DNA from 3 places in the Mesorhizobium sp. M0587 genome. Region 2 is predicted to be linked to each of the others. Evidence: predicted binding sites of a transcription regulator. Region 2 holds the regulator's gene; each other region holds the start of a gene.
What was found. The regulator LexA, encoded in region 2, represses DNA repair genes until DNA is damaged. The targets are predictions, from matches to a motif close to TGTTCNNNNTGTGTTCNG.
Positions count from the first base shown of each region.

Region 1: the regulator LexA is predicted to act here: its motif matches at 1,737-1,754, upstream of NKI49_RS11790 (helicase-related protein).
Region 3: the regulator LexA is predicted to act here: its motif matches at 1,773-1,790, upstream of NKI49_RS21605 (ATP-dependent helicase).

Region 1 is NZ_JAMYQP010000010.1:20,773-24,052, forward strand. It holds gene NKI49_RS11780 (acetyl-CoA C-acetyltransferase) at 1-359, shown strand, start outside; gene phbB (acetoacetyl-CoA reductase) at 486-1,211, shown strand; gene NKI49_RS11790 (helicase-related protein) at 1,922-3,280, shown strand, end outside.
Region 2 is NZ_JAMYQP010000060.1:3,845-7,124, reverse strand. It holds gene NKI49_RS31050 (ComEC/Rec2 family competence protein) at 1-1,635, shown strand, start outside; gene lexA (transcriptional repressor LexA) at 1,629-2,366, opposite strand; gene NKI49_RS31040 (TetR/AcrR family transcriptional regulator) at 2,829-3,280, shown strand, end outside.
Region 3 is NZ_JAMYQP010000025.1:70,984-74,263, forward strand. It holds gene NKI49_RS21605 (ATP-dependent helicase) at 1-1,730, opposite strand, end outside; gene NKI49_RS21610 (glucose/quinate/shikimate family membrane-bound PQQ-dependent dehydrogenase) at 1,993-3,280, shown strand, end outside.

The DNA of each region.
Region 1 (3,280 bases), on a different contig from region 2:
GCATCGTCTCCTGGGCGACCGCCGGCGTCGATCCGCAGATAATGGGCACCGGCCCGATCCCCGCCTCGCGCAAGGCGCTGGCCAAGGCCGGCTGGTCGGTCGGCGATCTCGATCTGGTCGAGGCCAACGAGGCCTTTGCCGCGCAGGCCTGCGCCGTCAACAAGGACATGGGCTGGGATCCCTCGATCGTCAACGTCAATGGCGGCGCCATCGCCATCGGCCATCCGATCGGCGCTTCGGGTGCCCGTATCTTCAACACGCTGATCCACGAGATGCGCCGCCGAGGCGCCAAGAAAGGCCTCGCCACACTCTGCATCGGCGGCGGCATGGGCGTCGCCATGTGCGTCGAAGCGCTCTAAAAGAAGAAGTGAATAGCGAATAGGGAGTAGCGAATAGGGGAAGAATGGCGTCAGCGCGGCGGGACATCAAATCCCTACTCGCTATTCGCTACTCCCTATTCGCTCCTCCGACCCAAGGGAGGACATATGACCAAGGTTGCAATCGTCACAGGCGGATCGCGCGGGATCGGCGCGGCGATCTCGATGGCGCTGAAGAGCGTCGGCTATGCGGTTGCCGCGAACTACGCGGGCAACGACGAGGCGGCGGCGAAATTCAAGGCCGAGACCGGCATCCCGGTCTACAAATGGTCGGTCGCCGACTACGATGCCTGCGCCGCCGGCATCAAGCAGGTCGAGGCCGATCTTGGTCCCATCTCGGTGCTGGTCAACAATGCTGGCATCACCCGCGACGCCATGTTCCACAAGATCACGCGCGAGCAGTGGAAGGAGGTTATCGACACCAATCTCTCGGGCGTCTTCAACATGACGCATCCGCTGTGGAGCGGCATGCGCGACCGCAAGTTCGGCCGCGTCATCACCATTTCCTCGATCAACGGCCAGAAGGGCCAGGCCGGCCAGGTCAACTACTCCGCCGCCAAGGCCGGCGACATCGGGTTTTCGAAGGCGCTCGCGCAGGAAGGCGCTCGCGCCGGCATTACCGTCAACGTCATCTGCCCTGGTTACATCGCCACCGAAATGGTCAAGGCGATCGACGAGAAGGTGCTCAACGAGCGCATCATCCCGCAGATTCCCATCGGCCGGCTCGGCGAGCCGGAAGAGATCGCGCGTTGCGTCGTCTTTCTTGCGTCCGAGGATGCCGGCTTCATCACCGGCTCGACCATTACGGCCAATGGCGGCCAGTATTTCGCCTGAGCAATGCTCCGGCAACGCAAAGCGACAAACGGGCGGGAAAAACAGGTTCCGTTTTCATGGCGGCTAGGTCGCCTGGAGGCCGCGCCGCCATGCGATGATCCAATCCGGCACGCAAAGGTTAATGGCGGCCGCGCCGCCTGTGCGAAACTTGTTTGCAATCCTGTGGATTCTCGGTGGATAAGCTGTTCGAAACACAAGATGTTGGGGTGAACAGATCGGGAATATTCCGGCCATCCCGATTCGTCGCCATTTCGTTCCGGCTTTGAGCGCAACGTTAACGACAGCGGCCGGAATCGCCCACAAATTCCTTAACGCGGATTAGGAAAGATCAACAATTTCATAATGTTGGTTCGGCACGCCCAAGCCGCCGCGATCGCTTATCGGCAAAAGTTAACGACAGGGCTCGCCAAGCATGAAACGGGCCAGTTCGACGATTCAGCATGTGGTGAGACTCGTGCCCGCCAAATCCACATATAGCCGTGAACAAAACCTGAATCTCGGCGAGTCACTGATTCGTCGCCGATTCGTTCCAGACTCGTTCCAACTGTTAATCGGCACCCAATCGGGAACTTGACACGGACGCCTTCTGAGCCCTGCCGGAACATTCCGCTTTCGCTTCGCGCCCGAAATCCCTATGTGTCGCCTGTCATACGCGCCACCCAGGGCGCGCTCCCGACAACGAGAGACCAGAAAGCCCTATTTCCAGGTCAATGAACATCCAGCCGAAACACACCGAGCCGCTGATCCTGACCGGTCGCGACGTGACCGCCGTTCTCGGGCCGACCAACACCGGCAAGACCCACCTCGCCATCGAGCGCATGGTGGCGCATGAGAGCGGCATCATCGGCCTGCCGCTCAGGTTGCTCGCCCGGGAGGTCTATACCCGCGTCTGCGAGAAAGTCGGGGCCCACAAGGTTGCGCTGATCACCGGCGAGGAGAAGATCCAGCCGGCGGGCGCCAGATATTCGGTCTGCACCGTCGAGGCTATGCCGCGCGAGACCGACGCCGCTTTCGTCGCCATCGACGAGGTGCAACTGGCTGGCGACCTCGAGCGCGGCCATATCTTCACCGACCGCATCCTGCATCTGCGCGGCCGCCAGGAAACGCTGCTGCTCGGTGCCGCCACCATGCACGGCATTTTGCAGCGCCTGCTGAGAGGCATCTCTGTAGTGACGCGGCCAAGGCTGTCGCATCTCGCCTATGCCGGATCCAAGAAGCTGACCCGCCTGCCGCGGCGAACGGCGATCGTCGCCTTCTCCGCCGACGAAGTCTATGCCATCGCCGAACTGATCCGCCGCCAGCAGGGCGGCGCCGCCGTCGTGCTCGGCGCACTCTCGCCGCGCACCCGCAACGCCCAGGTGGCTTTGTTCCAGTCCGGCGATGTCGACTATCTCGTCGCCACCGACGCGATCGGCATGGGCCTCAACCTGGATCTCGACCACGTCGCCTTTGCCCAGAACCGCAAGTTCGACGGCTACCAGTATCGCAATCTGACCGCGGCCGAGCTCGGCCAGATCGCCGGGCGCGCCGGACGCCATTTGCGCGACGGCACCTTTGGCGTCACTGGACAGGTCGATCCGTTGGACGAGGAACTGGTCAAGAAGATCGAGAGCCACGATTTCGATCCGGTGAAGGTGCTGCAGTGGCGCACCGCCCGTTTCGATTTCGCCAGCCTCGACGCGCTGAAGCGCTCGATCGAGACCAACGCGCCGGTCGAGGGGCTGACGCGCGCGCTGCCGGCGGTCGATGCACAGGCGCTTGAGCACCTGTCGCGTGACGAGGACATCCGCGCGCTTGCCACCGACGCCAAACGCGTGGCGCTGTTGTGGGAGGCCTGCGCCTTGCCCGACTACCGCAGGATCGCGCCGGCCCAGCACGCCGACCTCATTGCGTCGATCTACCAGGATCTCGCCCGGCATGGCCATGTCGATGAGAATTACATGGCCGAGCAGGTGCGCCGCGCTGATACAACGGAGGGCGATATCGACACGCTGTCGCACCGCATCGCCCAGATCCGCACCTGGACATTCGTGTCGAACCGGCCCGGCTGGCTGGCCGATCAGGCACAC
Region 2 (3,280 bases):
GACGATGGCATGCCGCTGTCGGCCCGCCTTTCCTCGGCGGTGGAAACCGCCCGCGAAGGCATCGCCGATCACATCAGGGACATTGTCGGCGGTGCCGAAGGCGAGATCGCCGCGGCGCTGATCGTCGGCGTGCGCGCCGGCATTCCTGACGAAATCAACGAAGCGATGCGCCGTACTGGCATCTATCACATCATCTCCATTTCCGGACTGCACATGGCGCTGGTCGCAGGCACCATCATGGGCCTGCTGCGCGGCGTCTTTGCCCTGTTCCCGGATTTTTCAGCGCGTCGGCCGGTCAAGAAATACGCCGCCGTGGCGGCACTTTGCTCGATTGCCGCCTATCTTGTCATCTCGGGCGTCGTCGTTGCCGCCGAGCGCAGCTTCATCATGCTGGCGGTGATGCTGATCGCGGTGCTGTTCGATCGGGCGGCGCTGACCATGCGCAACCTGGCGATCTCGGCGATCGCCGTCATCGTGGTGTCGCCGCATGAAGTGGTCGGCCCGAGTTTCCAGATGTCTTTCGCCGCGACCGCCGCGCTGGTCGGCGCCTATGCCGGCTGGGCGGATCACCGTGCGGGAAAGACCAGACCGCCACCGCCGAAGCGATCCCTGCCGGGTTTCCTGACGCGAAAACTCCTGCTGGCGACCGGCGGACTTGCCATGACGTCGATCATCGCCGGCGGCGCCACGGCACTTTTCGCCATCTGGCATTTTCAGCGCGTGTCGCCGCTCAGCCTGTTCGCCAATCTGGCCATCATGCCGATCGTGACGCTCGTGATGTTCCTGGCCGTTGCCAGTGCACTGTTGATGCCGTTCGGGCTGGATGGGCCGTCCCTTTACCTGATGGGCAAGGGGTTGACTGTCATGATCGCCATATCAAGCTGGATTTCCGAGCGTTCGCCGGTCGATGCCGTCGGGCTGATTTCGCAGCAGTCGGTGCTGTTGGTGACCATTGCCCTCGTCATCGCGACAATGGCAACGACATGGCTGCGGCTTGGAGCACTTCCATTCGCGCTCGCCGGTCTGTTGATCGTCGGCGATACGCGCACGCCGGATGTGCTGATCTCGGAGGATGCGCGGCTGGTCGCACTGCCGATCGGCGGCGGCGAACTTGCGGTCAGTCGGGCACGCCCGAACGAATTCACCGTCGACAACTGGAAACGCGCCCTGACATCCGAAACCATCGTCGTGCCGGAAATCTTCACCGAAGGAGACGGCGAATTCGACATCGCCGATTCCATCGGGCTGCCGCCGGGATCACCTTTCTATTGCATATCAGGCGTCTGTCTCGCCAGGCACTCATCGGGTGCAATCATAGCGCATGTCGAAGACCGCAAGGATGCGTGGAAAGCCTGCGGTTTCGCCGACCTGATCGTCATCAATGATGCAACGGCATATGACCCCTGTCACAACCCGCTGGTGCTTGTCGTCACCAAGCGGCAACTCGCCCGCAAAGGCAGTGCGGCCGTCTTCTTCGACCGCCAATCGGCGATCGCACCAGCGACAATCAGCTTCGCCGTGGACAGCCCATACCGGCCTTGGCACACGCAACGCAAATTTTCACGCGAGGCGAGGGGGCTGCCGCCCTACAACAAACCCGACAAGCCAGCGGTAAAACCGCAGCCGCCTCAATAGCGTCTGATCAGCCCGACCAGTTTGCCTTGCACCTTGACCCTGTCTGGCCCGAAAATGCGCGTTTCATAGGCGGGATTGGCTGCCTCGAGAGCAATCGAAGCTCCCTTGCGGCGGAACCGTTTCAGCGTCGCTTCTTCTTCATCCACCAGCGCTACGATGATTTCGCCAGGGCTGGCCGTGTCGGCGTTGCGGATGATGACGGTATCGCCGTCGAAGATGCCGGCCTCGATCATCGAGTCGCCCTTGACCTCGAGCGCATAGTGTTCGCCACCCATGATCATGTCAGGCGGCACCGAGATCGAATGCGTCTGATGCTGTATGGCATCGATCGGCACACCGGCGGCGATACGGCCCATCACCGGGATCGACACCGCGGAAACCGCATCGTCGTCATTGCCAGCCGATGACATCCGCGATTGCGCCGGTTTGATCTGGCGGCCGAGGCTGCCTTGCCCAAGACTGCCCTGGATGACGCTTGGCGAGAATTTTTTTGCCGCATTGAGGCCCGGCGCGATCGAATCCGGCAGCCGCAGCACTTCCAGCGCCCGCGCCCGGTTGGGCAGCCGGCGAATAAAGCCGCGCTCCTCCAGCGCCGTGATCAGCCGATGGATACCGGACTTGGAAGCGAGATCGAGCGCTTCCTTCATCTCGTCGAAGGAGGGCGGAATGCCGCTTTCCTTGAGTCGTTCATGGATGAACATCAGCAGTTCATGTTGCTTGCGTGTCAGCATGGCGGCCCCCAAGACATTGAACAACGGGTTTGAATCAGAATCAGAAAAACAAACCCAGAACAAACACTATCTGTTCCAGTTGTGTTCCGCAACTGTTTAAAGTTTAATGAATTTGTTAAGGCTGCGGAAACGAAGTGGCCTCCCGCAACCGGCATCCCAAAGGCGCGGTCCGCCGTCAACGCGCGCTCGGGCCCATTGAAATTGTTTCGGTTAATGGCCTGTGGGCCGATCGATCTCCACTTTTGGCATAATCCCGCAAGCTGTGTTGCCGACAGATGCCGGGTGCGTTTCGGCGGGTCGAAAAACCTCCGTCGCTCGTGAACGAAACGAAGCCAAAATGCCAACTGCGTGCCAGAAAGCGGCCAGGCACCGTAGGACGCGAAGGGCCGCTTTTTTGCTCGTTGCTTACCGCTCGCTTGACGAAACCGTATAAGAGTATACGGTTTGTGAGGAGGAACATGAATGATCACGCCGAAGCAGGCAGCGCGCCGCGCACGGATAGAGCATGCCGCCTACGCGGTGCTCCGGGAAACCGGCTACAAAAGCGCGTCCCTGCTTGCCATCGCCAAGCGGGCATCGGCGTCGAACGAAACCCTCTACAACTGGTACGGCAACAAGCAGGTGCTGTTTCGATCCCTGATCGAAGCCAATGCGGGAGAGGCAAGGAAGCTGCTGGAGGACGCCCTTCACCAGGCTCGCGATCCCCTCGAAACCCTGGGCTTGCTAGGGCCGGTCTTGCTGACCCTGGTGACGGGCGACAAGGCGGTGGCGCTCAATCGCGCCGCGGCGGGCGACGTCAACGATACAGGCACGCTTGGCCAATCGATCGCGCAATTCGGCCGCAACACCATAATGCCGCTTGTTGGCGACCTGCTTCGAACCGCAAGTCGGGACGGCCTGATCGCCTGTGACGA
Region 3 (3,280 bases), on a different contig from region 2:
TAGCCGCTCTCTTCGAGAATGGTCTCGGCGAGTTCGGTGTGCGGCTTGGTTTCCAGTGCCTTCTGCCAGCGCTCGAAATTGGCCGCGACCTCGCGCAAGGCGGCGCGCGGCTTCGGCTTCAACTCGTCGCTCTCGGCGAGCGTCGCCGCCGCCTCCAGCATCGGGATGCGGAGCGCGCGCGCCGTGTCGTGGATCTGGCGGATGGTGGCTTCGCCCAGCCCGCGCTTGGGCACGTTGACGATGCGCTCGAAAGCGAGGTCGTCGCCGCCATTGGCAACGACGCGGAAGAAGGCCAGTGCGTCGCGGATTTCCATGCGCTCGTAGAAGCGCGGGCCGCCGATGACGCGGTAATTCAGGCCGAGCGTGATGAAGCGGTCCTCGAAGGCGCGCATCTGGAAAGAGGCGCGCACCAGGATCGCCATGTCGTTGAGATTGTGCTTCTGGCGCTGATAGGCCTCGATGGTCTCGCCGATGGCGCGGGCTTCCTCCTCGGAATCCCAGGCGGCGTGGACGTTGACCTTGGCGTCCTCCGGTTCGTTGCGGTCGGTGAACAGCGTCTTGCCGAAGCGGCCTTCATTGTGAGCGATGAGGTGCGAGGCGGCGCCGAGAATGTGCGCGGTGGAGCGGTAGTTGCGCTCCAGCCTGATGATGGTGGCGCCGGGAAAATCCTTGTCGAAGCGCAGGATGTTGTCGACCTCGGCGCCGCGCCAGCCATAGATGGATTGGTCGTCGTCGCCGACGCAGCAGATGTTGACTTTGTTTTCGCTCACGGGCTGTTCCGCGCCTGCCGGCGCGGGCCCTCCGCGCGGGCCTCGCAACGGCTCGGACGCCCGGTCGGGCTTGCGGCCTTCGGCCGATCGCAAATCCGTCGACGTTGATGCGCGTCCGACATCGGGCCGCTGCGCCAAAAGCCGCAGCCACATGTATTGGGCGGTGTTGGTGTCCTGGTACTCGTCGACGAGGATGTATTTGAAGCGCTTGTGGTATTCCTTCAGCACATCCGGATTGGCGCGCAGGATGCGGATGGGATGGCAGAGAAGATCGCCGAAGTCGCAGGCGTTCAGCGTCTTCAGCCGCTCCTGGTAGGCTTTGTAGAGCTCGCGGCCCTTGCCGTTGGCGAAGCTGCGCGCGTCGCCCTCGGCGATGTCGGCTGGACCTTGCCCCTTGTTCTTCCAGCCGTCGATCATCTGGGCGAACTGCTTGGCCGGCCAGCGCTTGTCGTCGAGCCCCTCGGCCTGGATCAACTGCTTGATCAGCCGCACGACGTCGTCGGTGTCGAGGATGGTGAAGTCGGAGCGCAAGCCGGCGAGTTCCGCGTGGCGGCGCAAGAGCTTGACGCCGATGGAGTGGAAGGTGCCGAGCCACGGCATGCCCTCGACATTGCCTTCGCCGATCAGGATGCCGATGCGCTGCTTCATCTCGCGCGCGGCCTTGTTGGTGAAGGTCACGGCGAGGATCTGCGACGGGAAGGCCTTTCCCGTGGCGAGGATATGGGCGATGCGGGTGGTCAAGACGCGGGTCTTGCCGGTGCCGGCGCCGGCAAGCACCAGAACCGGGCCTTCAGTGGTTTCCACCGCCAGCCGCTGCTCGGGGTTCAACCCCTTGAGATAGTCGGGCGCGTTGTTCTGGCCGCTGCGGGCAGCCATGGCGCGCGCGGCAATGCCCGACGGGGCCGTGGGCCGCGCATTGGGTTCATCGAAAAAGGGCATGTCTTCGGAAAAGCCGGACATCTTCCCTCCGAATGTAGTGATTCGGGGGCGAAAGACCAGAAGTGTCTACGTTTTGTTCCGGGTAAAGTGCCTGATGCGGCCACAAGACCTTGTGCGGCAACCGGCCTGGCCGCCATTACCAAGGGAACAAAGGCCGGCTCAACCGCTTATGACCCACGCTTGACAGGCAGGGCAGGCGAGGGAAAGTTGCGTCCGGGGCAGAAGCGCAATGCCGGGTTGCCCATGGCCGCGCCGCAGGCGCAACAGTCGAAGGAGTATCATCTTGGCTGTCACCATCACCTCCCTCATTCTTCTGCTCATCGGTTTGGCGCTTGGCGCCGGCGGCATCTGGTTGGCGTCGCTGGGCGGCAGCTGGTACTACATCGTCGTCGGCATCGCCTTCCTGCTCGCCGCCTGGCTGCTCTACCGGCGCCGGTCCACCGGTTTGTGGCTCTACGCGGCGATCGTGATCGGCACGCTTGCCTGGGCGGTGTGGGAAACCGGCTTCGACTGGTGGGAGTTGGGCCCGCGCGGCGGCATCATCGTGCTTGTGGCGTTGTGGCTGTTGACCCCATGGGCGAGGCGGGGTCTTGCCGGGCCTGACGGCCGCGCGCCGCTCATCCTGGCCGTGCTCGCCTCGCTGGCGGTCGCCGGTTATTCGATGACGACGGATCCCAAGGACATCGCCGGCGAACTCGACACCGACAAGGTGGTCCCCAACGCCAATCTCGGCAATGACGTGCCGGCCGGGGAGTGGCACTATTACGGCCGCACGCAGTTCGGCCAGCGCTATTCGCCGCTCGACCAGATCACGCCGGACAATGTCGCCAACCTCAAGCCGGCATGGACGTACCAGACCGGCGACGTGAAAGGGCCGGACGATGTCGGCGAGACCACCTACCAGGTGACGCCGCTCAAGATCGGCGACACGCTTTACATCTGCACGCCGCACAATTTTGCCATCGCGGTCGACGCGGCGACCGGCAAGGAGAAATGGCGCTACGATCCCAAGGTCAAGCTCGACAAGGACCGCCAGCACCAGACCTGCCGCGGCGTATCCTACTATGCCGATGCCGCCGGCGCCGCCGGGCAACCCTGCGCGACACGCGTCTACCTGCCGACGTCCGATGCGCGGCTGATCGCGCTCGACGCCGCCAACGGGCAGGTCTGTCCCGCCTTCGCCGAGGGCGGCACGCTGAACCTTCTGGCCAACATGCCCTATCCGAAGTCGGGCTATTACTACTCGACCTCGGCGCCGCTGATATCGGGCGGCAAGATCATCGTCGGCGGGGCGGTCAACGACAATTATTCGACGCAGGAGCCGTCCGGCGTCATCCGCGCCTACGACGCCGCCACCGGCAAGCTGCTGTGGAACTGGGATTCCGGCAATCCGGACCAGACGGCGCCGCTGGCGCCCGGCCAGACCTATACCGCCAACTCGCCCAACATGTGGTCGACGCCGAGCGCCGACGAGAAGCTCGGCCTGCTCTATGTGCCGCTCGGCAACCAGACGCCGGACCAGCTCGGCGCCGGGCGCAGCGACAATGTCGAGAAATTCTCCTCCTCGATCA